4 regions of the Priestia sp. FSL W8-0524 genome follow, and region 3 is predicted to be linked to each of the others. Evidence: riboswitches for the same ligand, from Rfam matches in the RefSeq annotation. Region 3 holds a riboswitch; each other region holds the start of a gene.
The links. A riboswitch is a leader RNA that binds a small molecule or an ion and turns the genes downstream of it on or off. The one in region 3 is predicted to bind S-adenosylmethionine.
Positions count from the first base shown of each region.

Region 1: another riboswitch for S-adenosylmethionine. It lies ahead of NST66_RS23930 (phosphoadenylyl-sulfate reductase); the one in region 3 lies ahead of NST66_RS05095 (bifunctional homocysteine S-methyltransferase/methylenetetrahydrofolate reductase).
Region 2: another riboswitch for S-adenosylmethionine. It lies ahead of NST66_RS05700 (trans-sulfuration enzyme family protein); the one in region 3 lies ahead of NST66_RS05095 (bifunctional homocysteine S-methyltransferase/methylenetetrahydrofolate reductase).
Region 4: another riboswitch for S-adenosylmethionine. It lies ahead of metK (methionine adenosyltransferase); the one in region 3 lies ahead of NST66_RS05095 (bifunctional homocysteine S-methyltransferase/methylenetetrahydrofolate reductase).

Region 1 is NZ_JBBOUG010000001.1:4,573,760-4,575,962, forward strand. Features, by position in the region: gene NST66_RS23925 (inorganic phosphate transporter) at 1-195, opposite strand, end outside; gene NST66_RS23930 (phosphoadenylyl-sulfate reductase) at 215-928, opposite strand; SAM riboswitch class I at 1,183-1,285, opposite strand; gene cdaS (sporulation-specific diadenylate cyclase CdaS) at 1,598-2,203, shown strand, end outside.
Region 2 is NZ_JBBOUG010000001.1:1,148,191-1,150,393, forward strand. Features, by position in the region: gene NST66_RS05690 (hypothetical protein) at 1-73, shown strand, start outside; gene NST66_RS05695 (hypothetical protein) at 143-805, shown strand; SAM riboswitch class I at 972-1,089, shown strand; gene NST66_RS05700 (trans-sulfuration enzyme family protein) at 1,161-2,203, shown strand, end outside.
Region 3 is NZ_JBBOUG010000001.1:1,033,821-1,036,023, reverse strand. Features, by position in the region: gene NST66_RS05100 (YkvI family membrane protein) at 1-827, opposite strand, end outside; SAM riboswitch class I at 1,160-1,266, shown strand; gene NST66_RS05095 (bifunctional homocysteine S-methyltransferase/methylenetetrahydrofolate reductase) at 1,374-2,203, shown strand, end outside.
Region 4 is NZ_JBBOUG010000001.1:4,518,886-4,521,088, forward strand. Features, by position in the region: gene NST66_RS23570 (glycosyltransferase family 4 protein) at 1-7, shown strand, start outside; gene metK (methionine adenosyltransferase) at 41-1,243, opposite strand; SAM riboswitch class I at 1,376-1,493, opposite strand; gene pckA (phosphoenolpyruvate carboxykinase (ATP)) at 1,867-2,203, shown strand, end outside.

The DNA of each region.
Region 1 (2,203 bases), 3.5 Mb from region 3:
GATGGTTTTTACCACCTCACCGCCTCCGGTAACAGCTCCGAGCACAATTCCTACAGCACAGATGAACAGGGCCACTCTTCGCTTTTTAATTGCACCGGAGCCGTATGAAACGCCCATAGCAGCTGCTGCACCGCTTGCCCCAATATTCATTGCAAAAAAAAGCGCAATGATAAAGGCAACATATAAAAGCATCATTTATTCAGCTCTTTCGTATTTAAGATTCGTGTAATCCGCACTCCACTTTTTGTGTACCTGCCCATCTTCCTGAACGTAAATCGTCTACATTATAGGCAGGTGCGGTACAGGGCTCACAGCCGATACTTGGGTAGCCTTGATCATGAAGTTTGTTGTATGGCAAATCATGCTTATACACATAACGCCAAATTTCTTTCCATGACCAATGAATTAACGGACAAACTTTCACCTTCTTGAATTTCTCATCTTTATTAAAATAATTCGTGTTGGCACGAGACTCAGACTGCTCACGTCTCAAACCGGAAATCCACGCATCATAAGGAGCAAGGGATTCTCTTAGCGGAATGATTTTTCGAATTTGACAGCATAGGTTAGGCTGACTCTTCCAAAGCTCATCTCCATGTTTTTCAGCTTGTTCTGCAAGAGTTAAATCCGGCTTTTTCATATGAATACGTAAATCAGGGAAGCGTTCTTTAATTGCATCAATCACTTCATATGTTTCTTTAAAATGAACCCCTGTATCTAAAAAGACAATTTCAGCATCTTTTTTCACTTTTGAAATTAAATCAATTAACACGATTCCTTCGATCCCAAAGCTTGACGCATAAATAATTGAATCTCCGTAGGTATCATACGCCCACTGCAATGCTGAAAGGGCTCCTTTTGTTTCATCTTTACTGTCGAACTCTGGAAATGTATCGCTCCAGTTTTCGTACGTATATAAGTCTGCCATTTTCTCCACTCCAATTCTTAGTTATCCGCGTTATCCAATAAAAAAAGACGGTTTTACCCACTAGAATTGGATAAAACCGCCTCTAGTGTGTCTAGTCAGCGAAACTATTTAATTCTTACTTTGCTTCGGCGTGTTCAAAGGTTTGTTTTAAGTCGGGGGTTTACAGTCATCGTTGTCCCTCCTCAAAATATCTCTTGCGCTATATCAAAATAAAAAGTCTTCCGTATTGAAAGACTGGGTAGGCAATAATTTTCACCTTATCTTTCAAAATGATACACACTTTGCTGGAATTAGCACCTTGCTAAGCAGGTTGCCGGGGTTCAGCGGGCCAGATCCCTCCACCACTCTTGATAAGCATTTTTTAAAAATTTTAGCATATTTAGAATATTTGTCAACATTAAAAATTATATATCCGATAAGAAAACTATACTTTAAATTCACAGAAATATCTATACTTTTATTTAAAACAACATATGTAAATTTAACCCAAATGTGAACATATCAGTTTATAAAACGCTTTCTTTTTTCCCGACTTTTTATGTTCTCTTGCTAAATAAAATGCAAAATCTCTCTATAAAATTAATAACGGATTTATGAGCTTTACGGATAATTCACCCACATTAGCACACATTACAGATAACACTGACTGACAGATAGGAGCTATATAAGATGGAGAGACAACCCTTTCAATTAGACGATACAATTAAAAATAATGTGCGAACATATTTACAGCAGATTTCAACTGAAGCCTCTAATTTAATTAAACATTTAGACACGAGTGATCATTGTATTTTATGTGATTTTGAGGAGATGAGAAGGTTATTTCAAGATGTTCAAGCTACGGCCGCCTCTTATTACTTGCGTCATTACTTATCGCCTTATACATTTGAATACGCTGCTCTGTCCCTAGCTATTCATAACCTCTCTGAGAAACGTCACGGCGCTTTAATTGTCATTGAAAGGGAACAAAATGTTGATCCTCTTATTCAAAAAGGAATGCCTATTCAAGCTCCTGTCAGCGCTACGCTAGTTGAGACACTGTTCTATCCAGGGACACCCTTACATGACGGAGCCGTCCTAATTAGAAATAATCAGCTTATTTCAGCTGCTAATGTTTTACCTCTCTCGTCTATTATTTCAACGAACAAAAAGTTGGGAACACGTCACCGTGCAGCAATTGGAATGTCGGAAAAATCGGATGCATTAATTTTAGTTGTATCTGAAGAAACAGGTAAAATTTCGTTTGCTCTTGATGGAAGCCTCTACCCTATTCAC
Region 2 (2,203 bases), 110 kb from region 3:
CCGTACGGGTTCACGCTCTTCAACACCAGGTGAAAAAGTTATTAAAACGAAAAATTATCGTTGGAAAGCATGATGAACTGGAACATAAAAGGTGCTTATAAAGCACCTTTTCTATCATATAGGAAAAAGGAGGAGAATGAGTATGAGTATGAATCATTATATTGATAAAATTGTTGAAGTCGATATATCAGGTAAAACAACGTTTGTAGGAAAACTTGTTGATCTCGGGTTAGATGTAATGGTTTTATATAATGGACATGATTATTTGTATATTCCTCTTTTACACATACATCGCTTACGAGAGGTTTCAGAAGAAGATTATACACCTTTACGAACCATAGAAGAGAACTTAATAGAAGAAAGTCAGCGGATTTCTTATCGTAATATTTTACAGCAGGCAAAAGGGAAATTTATTGAAATTTATGTAACAGGAGGAAAATCATTGCATGGCTATATTACAAGCGTGCTGAATGATTATCTTGTGTTTTATTCTCCAGTGTATAAAAATGTCTTTGTTTCTCTACATCATTTGAAATGGCTTACCCCTTATAGTAATGAGTTAACCCCTTATTCTTTAAGTGACAAAGAGCTCCCAGTAAGGCCTGCCTCTGCACCTTTTGTCAGAAACTTTGAAGAGCAGCTTAAAAAATATGAAAATCAACTGGTCGTATTAGATTTAGGGGATCAATCAGAAAAAATTGGCGTACTTAAAGAAGTTTCTAATAATATTGTTGAACTAATTACGGCAAATGGAGAAAGTATGTATTGGAAGTTAGCTCACGTAAAATCTGTGCACTTGCCTTAGAAAAAGAGACCTCGGTGTCGTCTCTTTTTTTATGTACTTATCAGGACAAGTATATTGAATAAACAAATGAGATGATTTAAATTTTTTAGAAAATTATGTTGACAATAAAGAAAATCTTTATTAAAGTTAGTAACAACAAACGTTAACCACCAACAATTATATAGAACTCTTATCAAGAGTGGCGGAGGGACTGGCCCTGCGATGCCCGGCAACCATCAAATGAAACATTCATTTGAACGGTGCTAATTCCTGTGGAACATCAGTATTGTTCTAACAGATGAGAGAAATCGTGTATAAACGAACACTCTTCCATCTGTGAAGAGTGTTTTTTATTTTGAGTTAAGGAGAGAAATAGATGAAAATTGAAACTTTATTAGTTCGTTCAGGAGTAGGTCGTGACCCTTCAACAGGTTCTATTACAACACCCATTTACCAAGCATCAACATTTGCTCATCCTGCTTTAGGGCAAAGTACAGGATTTGACTATGCACGTACGGCAAATCCTACTCGTACGGCATTGGAAGAAGCAATTGCTGCTTTAGAAAAAGGCGAAGTAGGAGTAGCATTCGCTTCAGGAATGGCGGGTGTAATGTCAGTTTTAGCGCTATTTAAAAACGGAGATCATTTAATTGTATCAGAGGATTTATACGGAGGAACGTACCGAGTACTAAATGAAATCTTTTCAGAGCAAGGAATTACTGTTTCGTACGTCAACACAGCCCATCTCGAGCAAGTAAAAGATGCGCTTCGTCCCAACACGAAAGCTTTATTCATTGAAACACCTACAAATCCAATGATGCACGTGACTGATTTGCCAGAAGCAATTGCGTTAGCTAAACAGCATGATTTGCTTACTATCATTGACAATACATTCATGTCCCCTTACTATCAGCGTCCTTTAGAGCTTGGAGCAGATATTGTGATACATAGTGCAAGCAAATACATTGGGGGTCATAATGATGTAGTTGCTGGTCTTGTAGTCGCTCGATGTAGTAGCTTAGGAGAAAAAATTCGTTTTTATCAAAATGCAGCTGGGGCAATCTTAGGTCCACAAGATAGCTGGCTGTTATTGCGCGGTATTAAGACGCTAGCGCTTCGTATGGAAAAACATAACGAAAACGCACTGAAAATTGCAAATTGGCTTACTGCTCATGATCTCGTGGAAAAAGTGTATTACCCTGGTCTTGAAACACATCCGGGCTATGAAATCATGAAGAAACAAGCAACTGGATTTGGAGGCATGATTTCTTTTGCTGTCTCACACCCTGACATCGTGTCAGTACTTTTAGAAAATGTTAAAGTTATTACATTTGCAGAAAGCTTAGGAGGCGTGGAAAGTTTAATGACATTCCCAGCTCGTCAAACACACGCTGACATTCCGGAGGAAATTCGAAATCG
Region 3 (2,203 bases):
AATGTAGTAAAAATCTCACCTAACACAACTACCGTAAATAAAACATTCACCCACGCTGAGATATTTTTAACAACGGCACTCATAGGAATATCAAGTTGAAATGAATAAGGCAAATTGGAAAGGGCAAGATGAGTAGAAACAAGCATAAACGTAAGTACACATCCTCCTATTACGGCCCCTTTTTTGATCACGCTCTTATCTTTCACGGAGCTTCCTAATGGAACTAAAACGGCCTGAGCCAAAGCTAGATTTAGGGAAATATATAAAAAGGGACTAACCGCCCACTTCCACTGTGTGACGAGCGTTAAGTCCGGCTTCGTTTGAATCAGTGAGAAATAGCTGACATTTGGCACAAAGATGATAAAAGCAAATGAAAGCATCATCGGCACAACAAGAGAATTAACCATTAAAATACCGTTAATTCCTCTTGCGATAAATATATAAGTTAAAACAATTGTACAAATCATCCCAACAGGAGGCCACAGCCCGAACTGTTCTTTTCCTATTGCCCCCGTACTCGCCAGCATGACTGAAGTTACTCCAAATAAAATGACGATCATTACACCGTTTACCGCTTTTCCAAGTACATCACCAAATAAATATGTATTAAGCTGCTGATAAGAAGAAGCCCCAATTGCGTGCGAAAGCAGCATCATTTTCGAACCTAGCCAAATAAAAAACAAGCCGCTGACCAAAATTCCAACCATTCCAAGTTCCCCGTACTGTGTAAAAAATTGAACAATTTCCTTGCCTGTTGCAAAACCGGCTCCTACAACGGTGCCTACATACGTAGCAGCAACCTGCAGCGTGAGTTTCCACCTTTTCATGCCCATCACCCTTCTACCCTTCATAGTTCACTATATGTAGAAACGGTTAAAAAAAGACGAGCCTTTTATATGTAAATCCTCGCCTCACCCGGTGCTGTTCCTTTTTCGTTTTTTTATTTCCTTCTTGTTTTTTTCATGAAAACCCTTTATCCCTTAACATAACGGCAGTTTTCAAACAAAATATACGGATATTTTCCCTTTAGCTTTTAAATTTTCCTCAATATTTGCTGGAAATTCACAATTTACTGTTGTATAATTTCTAAAAATCAGATAAATTATTAAATAAGTATTCTTTCTATTTAAAAAAATATGTTTCAATTATATACAATTGATTCTTATCATGAGAGGTGGAGGGACTGGCCCTTTGAAACCTCAGCAACCAGTCGTTAGAGACATGGTGCTAAATCCAGCAAGCAATTTATTGCTTGGAAGATAAGAAGGCGAAAAAAGTCTTCTTCTTAAGAAGACTTTTTCTATTTTATCGGCATATTGCATAAAACGAATCACTCGTGAAATAGAAGCGGAACAATTTAAGGAGGTTTTGACATGGGGTTACTTGAAGATTTAAAGTCTAAAATTTTAATTGGGGATGGTGCCACTGGTACCCTCCTTTACTCACACGGTATTGACAGCTGTTTTGAAGAACTAAACATCACCAAACCAGAAGAGGTTTCTCGTATTCACAGAGCCTATGTAGAAGCTGGTGCAAACGTTATTCAAACAAATACGTACGCTGCTAATTATCAAAAACTTGCCCGTTATGGATTAGAAGATTCAGTCAAAGACATCAATGTTGCTGGTGTAAAATTAGCGAAACAAGCTGCAAAAGATCAGGCTTACGTGGTTGGTACACTCGGCGGAATTCGTTCTTTCCAAAAAAATGCTATTAGTTTAGAAGAGGTTAAGCGAAGCATTCGTGAACAAATGTTTTGGCTTTTAAATGAAGGCGTGGATGGCCTTTTATTTGAAACATACTATGATTTCGAAGAATTAAAGACCGTTCTTACACTGGCAAGAAAAGAAACGGATAAGCCTATTATTACCCACGTTTCCCTGCATGATATTGGCGTACTGCAAGATGGGCGTCCTTTAGCAGATGCATTAAAAGAATTAGAAGACTTGGGAGCAGATGTTGTCGGGCTAAACTGCCGTTTAGGTCCTTATCATATGATTCAGTCTCTTGAAGAAGTACCGCTTCCTGATCGTGCTTTCTTATCTGCTTACCCTAATGCCAGCCTTCCGGCGTATGTGGAAGGCAAGCTGGAATATGAAACGAATGAAGACTACTTTGTAGAAAGCGCGCGTTTATTCCGCGAACAAGGGGTTCGCTTAATTGGAGGATGCTGCGGTACAACACCAGCTCACGTACGCGCCAT
Region 4 (2,203 bases), 3.5 Mb from region 3:
GGCATAAAAAAAATCTCCGTTTTCACGGAGATTTTTTTTATTATTTAGCTAAAGCTTGAGTTTTTAATGCTTCAGCTTTGTCTGTGAACTCCCAAGGAAGCTCCACATCTGTACGACCAAAGTGACCGTAAGCTGCTGTTTGCTTATAAATTGGGCGACGTAAATCAAGCATTTTAATGATGCCTGCTGGACGTAGGTCAAAGTTTTTGCGTACTACATCTACTAGTACTTCTTCAGAAACTTTTCCTGTACCGAATGTATCAATTGAAATAGATACTGGCTGTGCAACACCAATTGCATATGCTAGTTGTACTTCACATTTATCAGCAAGATCAGCTGCTACAATGTTTTTCGCAACATAACGAGCTGCATAAGCTGCTGAACGGTCTACTTTTGTTGCGTCCTTACCAGAGAATGCACCGCCGCCGTGACGAGCATATCCGCCGTAAGTATCAACGATAATTTTACGACCAGTTAAACCAGCATCTCCTTGAGGGCCGCCGATTACGAAACGTCCTGTTGGGTTAATGAAATACTTTGTATTTTCATCAATTAACTCATTTGGAACAACTGGATTAATTACATATTCTTTTAAGTTACGTTGAATTTGCTCTAACGTTACTTCTGGGTGATGCTGAGTTGAAATAACAATTGTATCGATGCGAACAGGTTTGTTGTTTTCATCATATTCAACTGTTACTTGTGTTTTACCATCCGGGCGAAGGTAAGGAAGAATTTCTTCTTTACGTACTTCTGTTAGACGGCGAGCAAGTTTATGAGCTAATGAAATTGGAAGAGGCATTAATTCTTTTGTTTCGTTACATGCATAACCAAACATTAACCCTTGGTCTCCAGCTCCGATTGCTTCGATTTCTTCATCGGACATTTGACCTTCACGTGCTTCTAACGCTTGGTCTACACCAGCAGCGATATCAGCTGACTGCTCGTCGATAGATGTTAATACTGCACAAGTTTCAGCATCAAATCCGTATTTTGCACGAGTATAGCCAATTCCTTTAATTGTTTCACGAACTGTTTTAGGAATATCCACGTAAGTAGAAGTTGTAATTTCACCGCTTACTAAAACTAAACCAGTTGTTACGCTTGTTTCACAAGCAACACGAGCATTTGGATCCTTTGCTAGGATAGCATCAAGAATTGAGTCAGAAATTTGGTCACAAATTTTATCGGGATGTCCCTCTGTAACAGATTCTGACGTGAACAGACGACGTTGTGTTGACATCAGTTTTCCTCCTTATAAATACGATACATTGTGATACGGTACTCATTCCCTTATTTTCATTACACGTTAAAAAATATAAAAAAACCTTTCCTTGTATCGAGGAAAGGTATCAAATTCTACATAAGCCTTTCACTCTTATCGATCAAGGTTGTGCCCTTGCATCAGGTTAGCACCTTATCGTCTACACAAAAAAATGACGATGGTTGCTGGGTTTCACAGGGCCTGTCCCTCCACCAGCTCGGGATAAGAGAGTATCCGTTCAAGGACATATAATACATGAAAAAGCGCTTCACTGTCAACAACATTCAAATGGAAATCATCTCTTTATGTTTGAATCTGTTTTAATGTAACATACTCAAATTTAAAAATAGTATACCTTATTAAGAATGATCACGAAGTTTGGTTAACAAGACAGACCAAAAAAAGGCTTTCACTTGAAATAGCTTCACTTTTTTCGCTTCTAGCACATATACATGTGTCTAAAATAGGTATAACGTACATTTTTTTATAATACACAAACATTTTTAGTTAAATAGTATAGAATAATTAAATAAATGTGTTATACTAATTATAAATTTCAAACATTAATGAATAAATAATAGCTAAAAAGGAAGGTAGTGCACATGAGTACTGTTGATATGTCTATCGAATTAAATGGTTTGCTTCAATTAAAAACAACAAAACACCAATTATCTGTTCCACAACTTGTTGAAAAAATTCTAGCTCGACGCGAAGGAACGCTGACTTCTACAGGTGCTGTGTCAGTCGAAACCGGAAAATATACAGGTCGCTCTCCTTTGGATAAATTTATTGTAAGCGATGCTGTATCTTCAAAAACGGTTGAATGGGGACCCGTCAATCAGCCAATTTCTGCTCAGCGATTCGATGCGCTATACAAAAAAGTCTTAACCCACTTAAAGAAGCAGGATGAACTTTTTGTTTTTAATGGATATGCTGGAG